Azospirillum brasilense: one gene and its partner. The protein of the gene in region 1 interacts with the protein of each later gene in a pairwise test. Links are inferred from orthologs where the notes say so. Each region holds a gene or a part of one and is shown on either strand. Other genes may lie near its edges.

Region 1 (8,710 bases):
CGTCCACCTCTTCAAAGGTGAGCCGCGCGACCTCGAACGCCTCGGCCAGCTCACGGCCCATGCCGACGGCTTGGCTGCCCTGGCCCGGAAAGACGAACGCCCTGGTCATGCTGTCTGGGAACCCTAGTAAAAAGGCGCGCCACCCGCGGCGCCGCCGTTGAATTCGGCGACAGTCATACCCGGCCTTTCGGGCAAGTCAAGCGATGCTCAACGTTGACGAGGTCGAATTGGCGCCTTTCTGTTGCTTTTTCGGCGTTTTTTCATTGCTGCGATGCAAAGGCGAACGGAGAAAAGGGCCATTCCAAGGCACATCAAAGGCAGAGGCGCCGGAATCGTCGGCTGGCTCGTGTTTCCGCTTGTCGGGATAGTGCTTTTATGCATACTGCGCCGCTTCATAACTCCTTGCCGGTGGCCCGCGTGCCGTCGGCTAGGCCCGGGCGGCTGATCCTGTCCATAGGGGATGGGGTGCAGCGCCGGACCATGAACAGCCATGGGGAGTATAATGGCTCTTTACGAGTGCGTGCTGATCGCGCGCCAGGACATCTCGGCCGCCCAGGCCGAGCAGCTCGGCGAGCAGTTCGCCCAGATCATTCGCGACAACGGCGGCCAGGTCGCCAAGACCGAATACTGGGGTCTGAAGACGCTCACCTACAAGATCAAGAAGAACCGCAAGGGTCACTACACCCTGTTCAACCTTGATGCCCCCGCCGCCGCCGTTCTGGAGATGGAGCGGAACATGGGCATCAACGAGGACGTGCTGCGCTTCATGACCGTCCGCGTCGATGCGCTGGACGCCAACCCGTCGGTGATGATGCAGAGCCGCGGCGAGCGTGGTGACCGCGGCGATCGCGGCGACCGCGGCCCGCGCCGCTTCGAGGATCGTGGCCCGCGCCCGCCGCGTCGCCAGGAGCCCACCGTTGCCGAAGGGGAGAACGCCTAAATGTCCGACAAGCAGACCTCGGGCGCTCCGGCCCGCACCGGTGGCGGTCCCCGCCGTCCGTTCTTCCGCCGCCGCAAGACCTGCCCGTTCTCGGGCGCGAACGCCCCGGCGATCGACTACAAGGACGTCAAGCTCCTGTCCCGCTTCATCTCCGAGCGTGGCAAGATCGTGCCGAGCCGCATCACCGCGGTTTCCGCGAAGAAGCAGCGCGAACTCGCCCGCGCCATCAAGCGCGCCCGTTTCCTGGCCCTGCTTCCCTACGTGGTGAAGTAAGGACCGAAGCGGACAACAGGCAAAGGCAATCCCATGGCCTCGCCCCTGGCCGCCCCTCTGGCGGCTGCCATCGGTGTCGGCGTGGTCAGCGCTTTCTTCTATCTCGCCGTCCTGTTCGGCGGGTTCGGGGCGCTGATCCTGGGCTATCTGGCGCCGCTGCCGCTGTTCCTCGCGGGACTGTGGCTCGGCTCCACCGCCTCCCTTCTCGCCGGTGCGGTGGGAACGGTGGCGGTCCTGGCGGTGTCGTCCAGCGTCCTGGTGTCTCTCGCCTATCTGGTGACCGCGGCTGTCCCGGTCATCCTGGTGGTGCGGCAGGCGCTGCTGGCGCGGGCGGCTCCCGACGGGAGTCTTGAATGGTATCCTCCGGGCCGGCTCCTGATGGCGCTGACCGGGATGGGACTGGCGGGCCTTCTGGGCGCCGCGGTTCTGACGCTCGATCAGCCCGGCGGGCTGGAGGGCGCGGTGCGGGAAACGCTGAGCCGCATGGCGGAACAGATGTTCTCTGCGCAGGGCCAGCAGGCCCCGGACCCGCAGGACATTTGGATGGCCGAGGTGTTGCCGGGCTTCGCGGTGATCTCATGGCTCGTCATGACGATCATCAACGGAGCCCTGGCGCAGGGCGTCCTGATGCGGTTCGGCCGCAACCGGCGCCCCGCCATGCGGCTGGACGACTTGGAACTGCCACGGTGGCTCGCCACCGCGTTCCTGCTGGCCATGGTGGCGGCCTCGCTGGCGCCGGACCCGGTCGGGTTCCTCGCGGTCAACGCCGCGTTGATCCTGGCCTTGCCATTCGCCTTTGCCGGGCTTTCGGTGGTGCATGTGTTCGCCCGAAGCCGATCGGCCAAGCTGCCGATCCTCGTCGGGTTCTACATGTTCCTGTTTCTTTTCGGTTGGCCGATCGTGCTGATGGTCGGTCTTGGCATGATTGAGCAATGGATTGGGCTGCGTCGCCGTCTCCGGCCCGCCGGCCCCGATCAGGAGGACGAGTGATGGAAGTTATTCTGCTGGAGCGGGTCGAGAAGCTCGGCCAGATGGGCCAGGTCGTGAAGGTGCGTCCCGGCTTCGCCCGCAACTATCTGCTGCCGCAGAAGAAGGCCATGCGCGCCACCAAGGCGAACATGGCGTTCTTCGAGAAGCAGAAGGCCCACCTGGAGGCCGTCAACCTGGAGCGCCGCAAGGACGCCGAGCAGGTGGCCACCAAGATGAACGACGTGTCGGTCGTCGTGATCCGTCAGGCCGGCGAAACCGGCGTGCTGTACGGTTCGGTGACCCCGCGCGACGTTGCGGACGCCCTTGACGCCGCCGGCTACAAGGTCGACCGCAAGCAGGTGTCGATCGAGACCCCGATCAAGACGCTGGGCCTGTTCAAGCTGCGCGTCGTCCTGCACCCCGAGGTGAGCATCTCCGTCACGGTGAACGTCGCCCGCTCGCAGGAAGAGGCTGAACTCCAGCGTTCCCGCGGCGGCATGGTCACCGCGGCCGACCTGCGCGACGACGAGGACGAAATCGAGGAGGCCCCCGAGGCCGCCGAGGCCGAGGTTTCCGAGGAGGGCTGACCGCCCGCTCAACGAGACCAGTCCGCTCGTCCGGAAGCCGCCCGCCCCCGAAAGGGGCGAGGCGGCTTTTCCGCTTTTGGCGCCCCGCATCATCCGACCCCTCCCCCATCCGGATGTGCCGGACGCCCCGCCCCCTGCCCCGTCCGGCGGGTTGCCTCCTCCCGCTCCGAACTCCGACTCTCGTTCCTGGTGATTCGCTCACGGCGAAGGTACCGGACCGAGTCGTGTGCGACGGATGCGGAGATGCGCGATGCTGCTAGCCCGCCTGCTCAGCCCGGCCCTGACCGCCGGCGCTCTGGATATCGTCGGCGCCGACGGGCGGAGGCACCGGGTGGGGGTCGGCACGCCGTCCCTCACGCTGCATTTGCACGACAAGGCGCTGCACCGCGACCTCGTGGTGAACCCGCGGCTGCGATTCGGGGAAGCCTACATGGACGGCCGCCTGACCATCGAAGGCGGCTCCGTCTATGATTTCCTGGCGCTGCTGAGCGCCGGGACGGACAATGTCCAGGGCGTTCTGGGCAATCTGCGGGAAACCCTGTCCCCCGCGCTACGGCTCATCCAGCAGAGCAATCCCCTAGGGCGGTCGCGGCGCAACGTGGCCCATCATTATGACCTGTCGCGGTCCTTCTTCGACCTGTTCCTCGACCGCGACCTGCAATATTCCTGCGCCTACTTCCCCACACCCGATACCGGGCTGGACGAGGCGCAGGAGGCCAAGAAACGGCACATCGCGGCGAAGCTGCTGCTTCAGCCGGGCATGCGGGTCCTGGACATCGGCTGCGGCTGGGGCGGCATGGCGCTCTACCTCGCCCGCATGACCGGCGCCCAGGTCACCGGAATCACCCTGTCCCGCGAACAGGTCGCCGTGGCGCGGGAGCGGGCGGCTCATGCCGGGCTGGCCGGTCAGGTCCGCTTCGAGCTGCGCGACTACCGGCAAATGGAAGGACGTTTCGACCGCATCGTCTCGGTCGGCATGTTCGAGCATGTCGGGGTGCCCCATTATCCGGCCTTCTTCGCCAGGCTGCGCGACCTGCTGGCCGAGGACGGGGTGGCGTTGCTTCATGCCATCGGCCGGTCGGATGGGCCGGGCTCAACCAACCCGTGGTTCCGCAAATACATCTTTCCCGGCGGCTACTCGCCCGCCCTGTCGGAGGTGATCCCGGCGGTGGAGAAGGCCGGGCTGTGGAACACCGACGTCGAGATTCTGCGCCTTCACTACGCCGAGACGCTGCGCCACTGGCGGGAGCGGTTCGCGGCCCGGCGGGAGGACGCGCGCGCGATGTACGACGAACGCTTCTGCCGGATGTGGGAGTTCTATCTGGCGGGGGCCGAGATCAGCTTCCGCTACCAGGGGCACATGGTTTTCCAGATGCAGCTCGCCCGCTCGCTGGGCGCCGTTCCGCTCGTCCGCGAATATATCCAGCGCGCCGAAACGGCCTTGGCCGACGCCGTGCCCCGGCCCCTGCGCACCGGCCGGAACGTCGGTGCCAGCAACGCTTGACCAGAGGTGTCCGCGCCACATCGGCCCACAGGTTTTGCTCTGGCCCAAGCTTTTGATAGAACGTTTGAAATTCGCCTTACCCCCAGCTTTCACCGGCTGTGGGCAAAAGTTACTCACAGGAATGTGGGTATCCTTAACCCGATCGCACAGCTTTGCGCCCCGCCCTTTGCTAAAGTGCCGCCATGGATGACAAGACCACCCAGCTTTTCGAGCCGCGCCCCCTCGACGGCGGGCTGTCCCGCGCCGCTGCCGTGAAGCCGACGGCGGAATACCGCACGCCGCCGCACAACGAGGAGGCGGAACAGGCGCTGCTCGGCGCCATCCTGGTGAACAACAAGGCGTATGAGAAGGTCGGCGAGTTCCTGCGCGCCGAGCATTTCTACGACCCGGCGCACCAGCGCATCTTTTCGGCCATCGCCAAGATGGTGGAGCGCGGCCAGATTGCCAATCCGGTGACGCTGAAGGCCTATTTCGACAACGACGTCGAATTGGCACCGGATGGTGGCGCCGGCTATCTGGCGCAGCTCGCCGCCAACGTCGTGACGGTGGTCAACGCGGGCGATTACGGCAAGACGATCCACGACCTCTTCCTGCGCCGGCAGTTGATCGAGGTCGGCACGGACATGGTGAACGAGGCGTATCAGCACGACCTCGACATTGACGCCATGGACCAGATCGAGACGGCGGAGAAGCAGCTCTTCGACCTCGCCTCGACCGGCGACGTGCGCGGCGGCTTCGTCGCCTTCTCCGAGTCGCTGAAGGCGGCCATCGCCACAGCGGAGACGGCCTTCCGGCGGTCCAGCCACGTCACCGGCGTGACCACCGGCCTGCGCGACATGGACCGCAAGTTGGGTGGCCTGCACCCGTCGGACCTCATCATCCTCGCTGGGCGCCCCTCCATGGGCAAGACGGCGCTGGCCACCAACATCGCCTTCAACGCCGCCAAGGCGCACATGCGCACCAACGGCGGCGAAGGCGCGCCGGTCGGCTTCTTCTCGCTGGAAATGTCGGCGGAGCAGCTCGCCACCCGTATCCTTGCCGGCGAGGCCGAGGTGTCGGGCGACAAGATCCGCCGCGGCGAGATCAAGGACAGCGACTTCCCCAAGTTCGTGGCGGCCAGCCAGGAGCTCAGCCGTGTTCCCTTCTTCGTGGACGACACGCCAGCCCTGACCATCGCCGCGGTGCGCACCCGCTGCCGCCGGCTGAAGCGCACGCACGGGCTGGGCATGGTCGTGGTGGACTATCTCCAGCTGCTGCGCGGCGGCTCGACCAAGGGCAACGAGAACCGCGTGCAGGAAATCTCGGAGATCACCCGCGGCCTGAAGGCCATTGCCAAGGAGCTGGAGGTGCCGGTGCTGGCGCTGTCCCAGCTCAGCCGCGCGGTGGAAATGCGTGAGGACAAACGGCCGCAGCTCGCCGACCTGCGCGAATCGGGCTCCATCGAGCAGGACGCCGACGTGGTGATGTTCGTTTACCGCGAACAGTACTATCTTGAGCGCGCCGAGCCGGCCCGCCGGCCGGAGGAGACGGAGGACAAGTACAACGACCGCTACGCCAACTGGCAGAAGCGCTACGCCGAGGTGCACAACACCGCGGAGGCGATCATCGCCAAGCAGCGCCACGGCCCGATCGGCAGCGTCCGCATGTTCTTCGATGGCCAATTCACCAGATTCGGCGACCTCGACACGACCCATGACTTCGGCCCCACTGAGTGATCCGCTGGCACGCGCCGGCGCCGTTCTGACCATCGACCTCGGTGCGGTGGTCGCCAACTGGGCGCAGCTCCGCGACCGGGTGGCGCCCGCCGAGTGCGCCGCCGTGGTCAAGGCGAACGCCTATGGGCTGGGGGTGGAAAGGGTCGTTCCGGCGCTCGCCGCCGCCGGCTGCCGGACCTTCGTGGTCGCGCAGTTCGAGGAGGCGCTGGCCGTCCGCGCCGTGGCGCCGGCAGAGGCCCGCGTCCTGTCGCTGGGCGGCCTTCCCGCCGGCACCGCTCCCGACTTCACGGCCCACCGCATCCTGCCGGTTCTGAATCATCTGGGCGACATCGCGGCGTGGCAGGCCCACGCCAGGGCGCGGGGAACGGCCCTGCCCGCCGTCGTCCACATCGACACCGGCATGAATCGACTCGGGCTTGGTCCAGACGAGCTGGACACGCTGGTCGGCGACCTCTCCCGGCTGGAGGGGGTGGACGTCCGGGTGTGGATGACCCACCTCGCCTGCGCCGACGAAGATTCGGTGATGAACAGCCAGCAGCTCGGGCGTTTCCGTTCGGCGGTCGGGCGGCTGCCGGCGGCCGAGGCGAGTTTCGCCAATTCCTCGGGGATCTTCCACGGAACGTCCTTCCATTTCGACCTCGTGCGGCCCGGCTGCGCGCTCTACGGCGTCAATCCGACGCCCGCCGCGGCCAACCCGATGCGGGGCACGATCCGGCTCGACGCCCGGCTGCTACAGGTGCGCAACGTTGACAGCCCTATGACCGTTGGCTACGGTGCCACGCACCGCGTTGCGGCGAGAGGAAAAATCGCAACCATCGCAGTGGGTTATGCCGACGGATATCTGCGCTCGCTCAGCGGGCGCGGCCATGTCTTCGTCAACGGCGTGGCCGCTCCGGTGGTTGGGCGTGTTTCGATGGATCTGGTGACGGTGGATGTCAGCCACCTTCCCGACGAGGCGGTGACGCCCGGCGGGCTGGTGGAGCTGATCGGCCCGAACCGCCCGGTGGATACCGTGGCGAGCGAAGGCGGAACCATCGGCTACGAAATCCTGACCTCGCTGGGCGCGCGTTACCACAGGGTCTACCGCGACCCGCCGCCGCCTGAGGTCGCTTGATGGGTTTCCTTGCCGCCACCGGACGGGCCTTCCTGATCTTTCTGGAAGCCACCGGAAAGCTCGCCATGTTCACCGGCGCCGCCTTGTCGCATTGCGTGCGTCCGCCGTTCTACCCGCGGCAGATCCTGCGCCAGATGATCGACATCGGCTACTATTCGCTGCCGGTGGTCGGGCTGACCGCGCTGTTCACCGGCATGGTGCTGGCGCTGCAGAGCTATTCCGGTTTTTCCCGCTTCCAGGCGGAGGGCGCCATCGCCACGGTGGTCGCCCTGTCGGTGACGCGCGAACTGGGGCCGGTGCTGGGCGGCCTGATGGTCGCCGGGCGCATCGGCGCCGCGATGGCCGCCGAGATCGGCACCATGCGCGTCACCGAGCAGATCGACGCGCTGTCGACCCTGTCGACCAACCCCTTCAAGTATCTGGTGGCGCCGCGCCTGATCGCCGGACTGGCCATGCTGCCACTGCTGGTGCTGGTGGCTGACATCATCGGCGTGTTCGGCGGCTTCCTGGTCGGCGTCTACCGGCTGGACTTCAACCCTGCCTCCTACATCGGACGGACCTGGGAATTCCTGGAGCCGGTCGACGTCATCTCCGGACTCGTCAAGGCTGCGGTGTTCGGTTTCATGGTGTCGCTGATGGGCTGCTACCACGGCTACCATTCGCGCGGCGGCGCCCAGGGCGTGGGGGCGGCGACGACCAACGCGGTGGTGTCGGCCTCCATCCTGATCCTGGTGTGGAACTACCTCATCACCGGCATCTTCTTCTCGACGAAGTGAGCGACTCCATGTCCCAGGTTCCCCCCGCTCATCCGCCGAAGATTTTGCTGAAGAACGTGCACAAGGCGTTCGGTCCGAAGGTCGTGCTCAACGGCATCGACCTGGATGTCGGGCGCGGCGAGTCGCTGGTCGTCATCGGCGGGTCCGGCACCGGCAAGTCGGTGATGCTGAAATGCATCCTCGGCCTCCTGTCCCCGGACAGCGGCTCCATCCGCGTCGACGGCGAGGAGACGACCAGGCTGCGCCCGCGCGAGCGCGAGAAGCTGCTGCACAAGTTCGGCATGCTGTTCCAGGGCGCCGCCCTGTTCGACAGCCTGAAGGTCTGGGAGAACGTCGCCTTCGGCCTGATCCAGGGCGAGCACATGCCGCGCGCCAAGGCCAAGGACATCGCCATCGCCAAGATGGGCGCGGTCGGTCTCGGCCCGGAGGTGGGCGAGCTGTTTCCGTCAGAACTGTCGGGCGGCATGCAGAAGCGCGTCGGCCTCGCCCGCGCCATCGCCGACGAGCCGGAGATCATCTTCTTCGACGAGCCGACGACCGGCCTCGACCCGATCATGGCCGACGTGATCAACGAGCTGATCGTGAAATGCGTGAAGGATCTGGGCGCCACCGCTGTGACCATCACCCACGACATGGCCTCGGCCCGCAAGATCGCCGACCGTGTGGCGATGATCCACCAGGGCCGGATCATCTGGACCGGTCACGCCAACGACATCGACCACTCCGGAAACCCCTATGTGGACCAGTTCGTCCATGGCCGGGGCGAAGGGCCGATCAAGATGCAGGTGCGGGCGCTCTGACGCGCTTCGCCACCGGTTTGTGCAAAATTAAC
Region 2 (8,821 bases), 260 kb from region 1 along the record:
TGGTGAGTTTCGGCATTGGAAACCGGGCTCCTTACTCGGCCGCCAAGGACTTGGCGGCGTTGCGGTAGTCGAGGATGCGGCGCTCGACCTCCGGCCGGAAATGCCGGAACAGGCCCTGGATCGGCCAGGCCGCGGCATCGCCGAGCGCGCAGATGGTGTGCCCCTCGATCTGCTTGGTGACCTCCAGCAGCATGTCGATTTCCTCGACGCGCGCGTTGCCGGTCACCATGCGCTGCATGATGCGGTTCATCCAGCCGGTGCCCTCGCGGCACGGCGTGCACTGGCCGCAGCTCTCATGGGCGTAGAACTGGGACAGGCGGGCGATGGCCTTCACCACGTCGGTGGACTTGTCCATCACGATCACCGCCGCGGTGCCCAGGCCGGACCGCACGTCGCGCAAGCTGTCGAAGTCCATCAGGACCGTGTCGCAGATCGACTTCGGCAGCAGCGGCACCGACGACCCGCCGGGGATGATCGCCAGCAGGTTGTCCCACCCGCCGCGCACGCCGCCGGCGTGCTTCTCGATCAGCTCCTTCAGCGGGATGCCCATCTCCTCTTCCACGTTGCACGGCTTGTTGACGTGCCCGGAGATGCAGAAGAGCTTGGTGCCGGTGTTCTTCGGACGGCCGAGACCGGCGAACCACGCGGCGCCGCGGCGCAGGATGGTCGGAACCACCGCGATGGATTCGACGTTGTTCACCGTGGTCGGGCAGGAATAGAGACCGGCCTGGGCGGGGAACGGCGGCTTGTTGCGCGGCTGGCCTTTCTTGCCCTCGATGGACTCGATGAGCGCGGTTTCCTCGCCGCAGATGTACGCGCCCGCACCGCGGTGGATGTAGATGTCGTAATCGTAGCCGGTGCCGCAGGCGTTCTTGCCGATGAGCCCCGCCTCGTACGCCTCGTCGATGGCGCGCTGGACGTTGGAGCCCTCGTTGTAGAACTCGCCGCGGATGTAGATGTAGCAGGCCGACGCGCCGATGGCGAAACCGGCGATCAGGCAGCCCTCGATCAGCTTGTGCGGATCGTGGCGCAGGATGTCGCGGTCCTTGCAGGTTCCCGGCTCGCCTTCGTCGGCGTTGATGACGAGGTAGACCGGCTTGTCCGTGACGTTCTTCGGCATGAAGGACCACTTCATGCCCGTCGAGAAACCGGCGCCGCCCCGCCCGCGCAGGCCGGACTCCTTGACCTGCTCGATGATCCATTCCTTGCCCTGGGCGATCAGGGCCTTGGTGTTGTCCCAATCACCACGCTTCCGGGCGGCGTCCAGGCCGAAGCTCTGGTAGCCGTACAGGTTGGTGAAAATGCGGTCCTCGTCGCGAAGCATCGCATCCCCCTCAATCGGCCGTGGTGGTGAAGGCCTTCAGAGTCGTCGGGCCGCCCACCGGTTCGGAGGACTGCCGGCCGATCTGCGAGCCGTGCTTGGGGATCTCGCCGCCCTTGAGAGCGTCGATGATCTTTTCCATGTGTTCCGGGCTGACGTCTTCATAGTAGTCGTCGCCGATCTGGACCACCGGCGCGTTGACGCAGGCGCCCGAGCACTCGACCTCGCGCAGCGTGAACTGGCCGTCCGCCGTGGTCTCGCCGACACCGATACCCAGCTTGCGCTCGCAGGTGTGCACGATGTCGTCCGACCCGCGCAGCCAGCACGGCGTGGTCGTGCAGACCTGGATGACGTGCTTACCGACCGGGGTCTTGTTGTACATCGTGTAGAAGGTCGCGACCTCGTACACGCGGATGCGCGGCATGCCGAGCAGGTCGGCGACGGCATCCATGGCGACGCGCGGCAGCCAGCCGTCGCTCTGGCGCTGGGCCAGATCGAGCAGCGGCATGCAGGCGCTGGCCTGCTTGCCTGCCGGGTACTTCGCGATGATGGCCTTCGCCCGTTCCAGATTTTCCGGAGTGAAGGCGAAGGAGGCCGGCTCCTTGGCCGGGTCGTGAGCCGGGGCGCTCATCGGTCAATTTCTCCGAACACGATGTCCATGGACGCGATGTTGGCCACCGCGTCGGCCAGCATGTGGCCCTTCGACATGAAGTCGAGGCCCTGCAGGTGGGCGAAGCCCGGCGCGCGGATCTTGCAGCGGTACGGCTTGTTCGTGCCGTCCGAGACCAGATACACGCCGAACTCGCCCTTCGGCGCCTCGATGGCGGTGTAGGTTTCGCCCGCCGGGACGTGGAAGCCCTCGGTGAAGAGCTTGAAGTGATGGATCAGCGCTTCCATCGACCGCTTCATCTCGCCGCGCGGCGGCGGGGAGACCTTGCGCTCCTCCGCGCGCACCGGGCCTTCGGGAAGCTCCTTCAGGCACTGGCGGATCATGCGGTTGGATTGGCGCATCTCCTCCATGCGGACGAGGTAACGCGCCCAGCAGTCGCCGGTCAGGCCGACCGGCACGTCGAAGTCCATGCGGTCGTAGACTTCGTAGGGCTGCGACTTGCGCAGGTCCCAGGCCACGCCCGAACCGCGCAGCATCGGGCCGGTGAAGCCCCAGTTGAACGCTTCTTCCTTGGTGACGACGCCGATGTCGACGGTCCGCTGCTTGAAAATGCGATTGTTCGTCAGCAGATTGTCAATGTCGTCAACAAACTTCGGGAACCGCTCCGTGAACTCCCAGATGTCGTCGGTCAGGCCGGCCGGCAGATCCCAGGCGACGCCGCCGGGGCGGAAGTAGTTGGCATGCAGGCGCGCACCGCACACACGCTCGTAGAACTCCATGAGGATCTCGCGTTCCTCGAAGCCCCACAGCGCCGGAGTGATCGCGCCGACGTCGAGCGCGCCGGTGGTGATCGACAGGATGTGGTTCAGGATGCGCGTGATCTCGGAGAAGAGAACGCGGATGTACTGGGCGCGCAGCGGCGCCTTGATCTGCAGAAGGTTCTCGATGCCGAGCACATAGGCGTGCTCCATGCACATCGGGCTGACGTAATCGAGGCGATCGAAATACGGAACGGCCTGCAGGTAGGTCTTGTACTCGATCAGCTTCTCGGTGCCGCGGTGCAGCAGGCCGATGTGCGGGTCGCAACGTTCGACGACCTCGCCGTTCAGCTCCATCACCAGACGCAACACGCCGTGGGCCGCAGGGTGCTGCGGCCCGAAGTTCATGGTGTAGGGCTTGATCTGGGTCTTGCCGCCGGACTGGCCGGCGGAGGGGTGTGCGGACGTGGCGATGGTCACGGCTTGCTCCCGGTGTCAGGGGCCTGGGCCTTCTCGTCGCCGGGCAGCATCACGTTCGTCATGCCTTCCCAGGGCGACAGGAAGTCGAAGCTGCGGAAATCCTGCGTCAGGCGGACGGGTTCGTAGACGACGCGTTTCTGGTCCTCGTCGTAGCGGCACTCGACATAGCCCGTCATCGGGAAGTCTTTGCGCAACGGGTGACCTTCGAAACCGTAATCGGTCAGGATGCGGCGCAGGTCCGGATGGTCGGCGAAGAAGATCCCGAACATGTCCCAGGTTTCACGCTCGAACCAGCCGGCCGCGTTGTACACCGGCACGGCGGAGGCCACCGGGGTGTCCTCGTCGGTGGTGACCTTCACGCGGAGGCGCCGATTGTGCTTGTAGCTCAAAAGGATGTAGACGACTTCGAAGCGTTCCTCCCGCTCCGGCCAATCCACAGCGGTGACGTCGAGCAGCTGCTCGAACGAGCAGGTCGGATCGTCACGCAGGAAGGTGAGCGACTTGATGAGCGAGGGCCGGCGGACGGTCACCATCAGCTCGCCAAGCTTCAGCTCGACCTTCAGGACGTCATCGCCGAGCGTCGCGGCGATATGGTCCCCAAGTTCCTTCAACGCCTGTTCGGACATGGCCAGGACCTGCCTTTTTCTTATTCAGCGAGCGATGCGGTTGCCGCGCCGGATCTTCTTCTGGAGTTGCAGAATGCCGTAGACCAGCGCTTCCGCGGTCGGAGGACAGCCCGGCACGTAAATATCGACCGGAACGATCCGGTCGCAGCCGCGCACCACCGAGTAGGAGTAGTGATAGTAGCCGCCGCCGTTGGCGCAGGAGCCCATCGAGATCACCCAGCGCGGTTCCGGCATCTGGTCATAGACCTTGCGCAGCGCGGGGGCCATCTTGTTGGTCAGCGTGCCGGCCACAATCATGCAGTCGGACTGGCGCGGGCTGGGGCGCGGAATGACGCCGAAACGGTCCAGGTCGTACCGGCTCATGTAGGCGTGGATCATCTCCACCGCGCAGCAGGCCAGACCGAAGGTCATCGGCCACAGGGAACCGGTGCGGGCCCAGGCGAGCACGTCCTCGTACTTCGCCGTGATGAAGCCCTTTTCCTGGATCTCCTCGGTGACCGCGCGGAGATAGGCGTCCTGTTCCGGTCCGGGCGGAATCGGCGCCAGCTTGGCAGCCTCTACTCCCATTCCAGAGCTCCTTTCTTCCACTCATAGATGAAGCCGATGGTCAGAATCCCAAGGAACACGATCATCGACCAGAAACCGAAGAGCCCGATGTCCCCGAGAGCGACGGCCCACGGGAACAGGAAGGCGACCTCGAGGTCGAAGATGATGAACAGGATGGAGACCAGGTAAAACCGCACGTCGAACTTCGTGCGGGCATCCTCGAACGGCTCGAAGCCGCACTCGTAGGGGGAGAGCTTCTCCGAATCCGGATTCTTCGGGCTGATGACGTAAGACGCGCCAACCATCACCACGGCCAGCGCGATACCGATCAGCAGGAACACCAGGATCGGAAGGTACTCAATGATCAGCGGGTTGGTCACCGCGGTCCTCCCATAAGCCCACGCCACGATCGCCGGTACGGCCGGTAATCGGCCGACGCGCGGTGTCGTGGCTGGAATGCCTTGGATTAGCCCATCAGACGGGGCGGAATATATGACGAGAGCGTGATCAAGGAAAGCGCTTTGAATCGCTTTCGGCCAACGAATCCACTCTGCGGAAATGAGCGGATGTCCTTGGTATTACCAAACTTTTTAAATGACCCTTCTCTCTATCCGGCTTATCGGATATGCGGGTCGAGCTAATCGGATATGGGGACCGCGAGCCTGCCGGTAAAGCCGTGAAGGCTTCGTTTTCTTTGCAAAAAAGAGAATGGAAAGGGAGGGAATGGCGCGAGTGACGGGACTTGAACCCGCGGCCTCCGGCGTGACAGGCCGGCGCTCTAACCAACTGAGCTACACCCGCGCAACGCGGCGATGTGAAATGCGCAAAAACAGGCGTCCATGTCATAGGATCGCAGCGCAGTTTCCGGGGCCACGCCCCGTCGCCGATGGGCGGTTTCTAGCCGCCTGACGCATGACCTGTCAATCACGAATTTGAAAAGGACGTGCCGGAAGGATCGGGCGCGATGGTGGGCGATGAGGGTTTCGAACCCCCGACCCTCTCGGTGTAAACGAGATGCTCTACCGCTGAGCTAATCGCCCGCGCCGCGTCGTTGACCGGATTGGCGTTCCAGACAACGCAAAGCCGGCCAGCCTGTGCTGACCGGCGCGCACTATGCCCGGAATGCCCTATCCGTTCAAGACGTCATCACTTCAACCCGTCCTTCAAGGTCTTACCAGGCTTGAACTTCGGCTGTTTCGACGCGGGAATGGCAATCTTCTCGCCTGTGCGCGGATTGCGGCCCTCGCCGGCCGCGCGTTCGGAAACCGCGAAGGTGCCGAAACCGACCAGTCGAACCTCCTCCCCATTCTTGAGCGAGTCGGCGATGCCGTCGAAAACAGCGTCGACCGCCTTGGTCGCGTCGGTTTTGGACAAACCCACGGCATCGGCGACGTGCGCCACCAGATCATTCTTGTTCACTTACTTCCCCCCATTTCAGTCCGGCAAAGAAAGTGGAAGCAAAGCCACCCAATGACTTCACGCATTCAAACGATAAACGCGACATCGCCCGCCCGTCAATTGCAGACGGGCGGGCGATGCGAAGCTTGGTAGGCCTTTAAAGGCGCTTTAAACGCGGGGCATGATCAATGACGCAGCACCTCGCCGCCGCCGTCGGGCTGCGGCTTGGCGACCGCCGGTTCGACCGCCTCCGGTTCCTTCCACTCGATGGGCTCGAGTTCCCGAACCAGGGCGTTCTTCAGGACATCGTCGACCGTGCTGACCGGGATGATTTCCAGGCCGCGCTTCACGTTGTCCGGAATTTCGGCGAGATCCTTCTCGTTGTCCTTCGGGATCAGCACATGCTTGAGGCCGCCGCGCAGAGCGGCCAGCAGCTTTTCCTTCAGGCCGCCGATGGGCAGCACCCGGCCGCGCAGGGTGATCTCGCCGGTCATCGCCACGTCCTTGCGGACCGCGATGCCGGTCAGGACCGAGACGATTGAGGTGATCATCGCCACACCCGCCGACGGACCGTCCTTCGGGGTGGCGCCTTCGGGCACGTGGACATGGATGTCCCGCTTCTCGAAGAGCGTCGGCTTGATGCCGAAGGCGGTGGCCCGCGACTTGACGTAGCTCTCCGCCGCTTGGACCGACTCCTTCATGACGTCGCCGAGCTTACCGGTGGTGGTCACCCGCCCCTTGCCGGGAAGGCTGACCGCCTCGATCGACAGCAGCTCGCCGCCGACTTCCGTCCAGGCCAGGCCGGTGGTGACGCCCACCAGATCCTCAAGCTCCGCCTCACCGAAGTGGAAGCGGCGAACGCCGGCGTACTTGTCCAGGTTCCGGCGGGTGACCGAGACCTTGGCGCCGGCGGAGCCCTTCATCAGGATCTCCTTCACGGCCTTGCGGCAGAGGTTGGCGATCTCGCGCTCCAGGCTGCGGACACCGGCCTCCCGCGTGTAATAGCGGATCAGGTCGCGCAGCGCGTCGTCGGAGATGGCAAACTCGCCCTTCTTCAGACCGTTGGCCTCCACCTGCTTCTCGATCAGGTGGCGCTTAGAAATCTCGACCTTTTCGTCCTCAGTGTAGCCGGCAACGCGGATGATCTCCATACGGTCCAGCAGCGGCTGCGGCATGCGCATCGTGTTGGCCGTGCAGACGAACATCACGTCCGAGAGGTCGTAGTCGACCTCAAGGTAATGGTCGTTGAAGGTGCCGTTCTGCTCGGGATCGAGGACCTCCAGCAGGGCCGACGACGGATCGCCGCGCCAATCGGCACCGAGCTTGTCGATCTCGTCCAGCAGGAACAGCGGGTTTGACGACTTTGCCTTCTTCATGCCCTGGATGACCTTGCCGGGCATCGAGCCGATGTAGGTGCGCCTGTGACCGCGGACCTCGGCCTCGTCCCGCACGCCGCCGAGCGACATACGCACGAAGTTGCGCCCCGTGGACTTGGCGATCGACTTGCCGAGCGAGGTCTTGCCGACGCCGGGGGGGCCGACGAGGCAAAGGATCGGCCCCTTCACCTTGTTCATGCGGTTCTGGACCGCGAGATATTCGAGAATGCGTTCCTTGACCTTCTCCAGGCCGTAATGGTCGGCGTCGAGGATCTTCTGCGCGAGCTTCAGGTCCTTCTTCACCTTGGTGCGCTTCTTCCAGGGAATGGAGAGCATCCAGTCCAGGTAGTTGCGCACCACCGTCGCCTCGGCCGACATCGGGCTCATGGAGCGCAGCTTCTTCAGCTCGGCCAGGGCCTTGTCGCGGGCTTCCTTGGAGAAGCGGGTCTTGTTGATCTTCTCTTCGAGCTCGGCCGACTCGTCGCGGCCGTCCTCGGTCTCGCCGAGTTCCTTCTGGATCGCCTTGAGCTGTTCGTTGAGATAGTACTCGCGCTGAGTCTTCTCCATCTGCCGCTTGACGCGGTTGCGGATGCGCTTTTCGACCTGCAGGACGCCAATCTCACCTTCCATGAAGGCGTAGACCCGCTCCAGCCGCTCAGACACCGTGGCGCATTCCAAAAGCTGCTGCTTCTCCGGAATCTTCAGCGCGAGATGGGAGGCGACGGTGTCCGCCAGCTTCCCCGGCTCCTCGATCTGGTTGATCGAAACCAGAACCTCCGGCGGGATCTTCTTGTTCAGCTTGATGTACTGCTCGAATTGCGAGACGACCGCGCGTCCCAGCGCCTCAAGCTCCTGACTTTCCCCGACCTTCTCCTCGACGAGGTCGGCGTGGGCCTGGAAGAAATCCTCGTTCTCGGCGAACTTGGTGATGGACGCGCGCTGGCCGCCCTCCACGAGCACCTTCACCGTTCCGTCGGGCAGCTTCAGCAGCTGCAACACGGTCCCAACGGTGCCGACGCTGTAGATATCGGCCGGCGTCGGATCGTCCTGCGCGGCATTCTTCTGGGTGACGAGAAGGATCTGTTTGTCGTCCTTCATCACGTCTTCCAGGGCGCGCACGGATTTCTCACGGCCGACGAAAAGAGGCACGATCATGTGGGGGAAAACCACGATGTCGCGGAGCGGCAGGACCGGATAGAGGGCACCACGAGGGATTTCGAACATTGATTGGGCCTCTTTCATTGGGACGCCGTCAGCCCGGGATGGGCCTGGGAAGAGCCCCGCCTCGAGGGATGAGCACAGGGATCGAAAACCGGCACTTTTTCTAACGTGGCACAGCCATAGCCCCCCTTCAAGGGCCAGAACCCCAATTCCGTATGGCGGTGCGACATGCCGGTCCGACCGCTCCGCGGCCCGAGTGGCTCCCTCGATGTCTGCATAAGCCGGAAACGACAAAGGGCGCCCAAAGGCGCCCTTCCCCGTATCCGATACTGATCGGCCGTGACGAACTCAGGCACCCGGTGCCTGCTGCTCCCCGCGGCGCTCGGCGTGGACGTAAAGCGGCTTGGCGCGCCCTTCGACCACTTCCTTGTTGACCAGGATGCTTTCCACCCCCGACAGACCCGGCAGATCGAACATTGGGTCGAGCAGGATCGACTCCATGATCGAACGCAGGCCACGGGCGCCGGTCTTCCGCTGGATCGCCT

The links.
Region 2: the proteins of rplI (region 1) and lon interact in binary tests that used the Escherichia coli proteins (3 or more experiments, as listed by UniProt). The link is inferred for Azospirillum brasilense from one-to-one orthologs.

Annotation. Positions count from the first base shown.
Region 1 is NZ_CP059449.1:2,454,839-2,463,548, forward strand. The notes cover bases 1,005-3,985. They hold rplI (50S ribosomal protein L9), read left to right. Parts: upstream 1,005-2,202; coding sequence 2,203-2,769; downstream 2,770-3,985. Other genes in these bases: rpsR (30S ribosomal protein S18), read left to right, coding at 1,005-1,213; H1Q64_RS11685 (DUF2232 domain-containing protein), read left to right, coding at 1,247-2,203; H1Q64_RS11695 (SAM-dependent methyltransferase), read left to right, coding at 3,020-3,985. Also shown: fabD (ACP S-malonyltransferase), read right to left, coding at 1-109; rpsF (30S ribosomal protein S6), read left to right, coding at 503-940; more of rpsR, read left to right, coding at 941-1,004; more of H1Q64_RS11695, read left to right, coding at 3,986-4,273; H1Q64_RS11700 (replicative DNA helicase), read left to right, coding at 4,456-5,988; alr (alanine racemase), read left to right, coding at 5,966-7,102; H1Q64_RS11710 (MlaE family ABC transporter permease), read left to right, coding at 7,102-7,878; H1Q64_RS11715 (ABC transporter ATP-binding protein), read left to right, coding at 7,887-8,678.
Region 2 is NZ_CP059449.1:2,706,464-2,715,284, forward strand. Bases 5,633-8,724 are described here. They hold lon (endopeptidase La), read right to left. Parts: upstream 8,340-8,724; coding sequence 5,925-8,339; downstream 5,633-5,924. Other genes in these bases: H1Q64_RS12925 (HU family DNA-binding protein), read right to left, coding at 5,633-5,760; clpX (ATP-dependent Clp protease ATP-binding subunit ClpX), read right to left, coding at 8,625-8,724. In the rest of the region: NADH-quinone oxidoreductase subunit NuoG, read right to left, coding at 1-16; NADH-quinone oxidoreductase subunit NuoF, read right to left, coding at 32-1,324; NADH-quinone oxidoreductase subunit NuoE, read right to left, coding at 1,335-1,952; H1Q64_RS12895 (NADH-quinone oxidoreductase subunit D), read right to left, coding at 1,949-3,097; H1Q64_RS12900 (NADH-quinone oxidoreductase subunit C), read right to left, coding at 3,166-3,795; H1Q64_RS12905 (NuoB/complex I 20 kDa subunit family protein), read right to left, coding at 3,820-4,362; H1Q64_RS12910 (NADH-quinone oxidoreductase subunit A), read right to left, coding at 4,353-4,721; more of H1Q64_RS12925, read right to left, coding at 5,488-5,632; more of clpX, read right to left, coding at 8,725-8,821.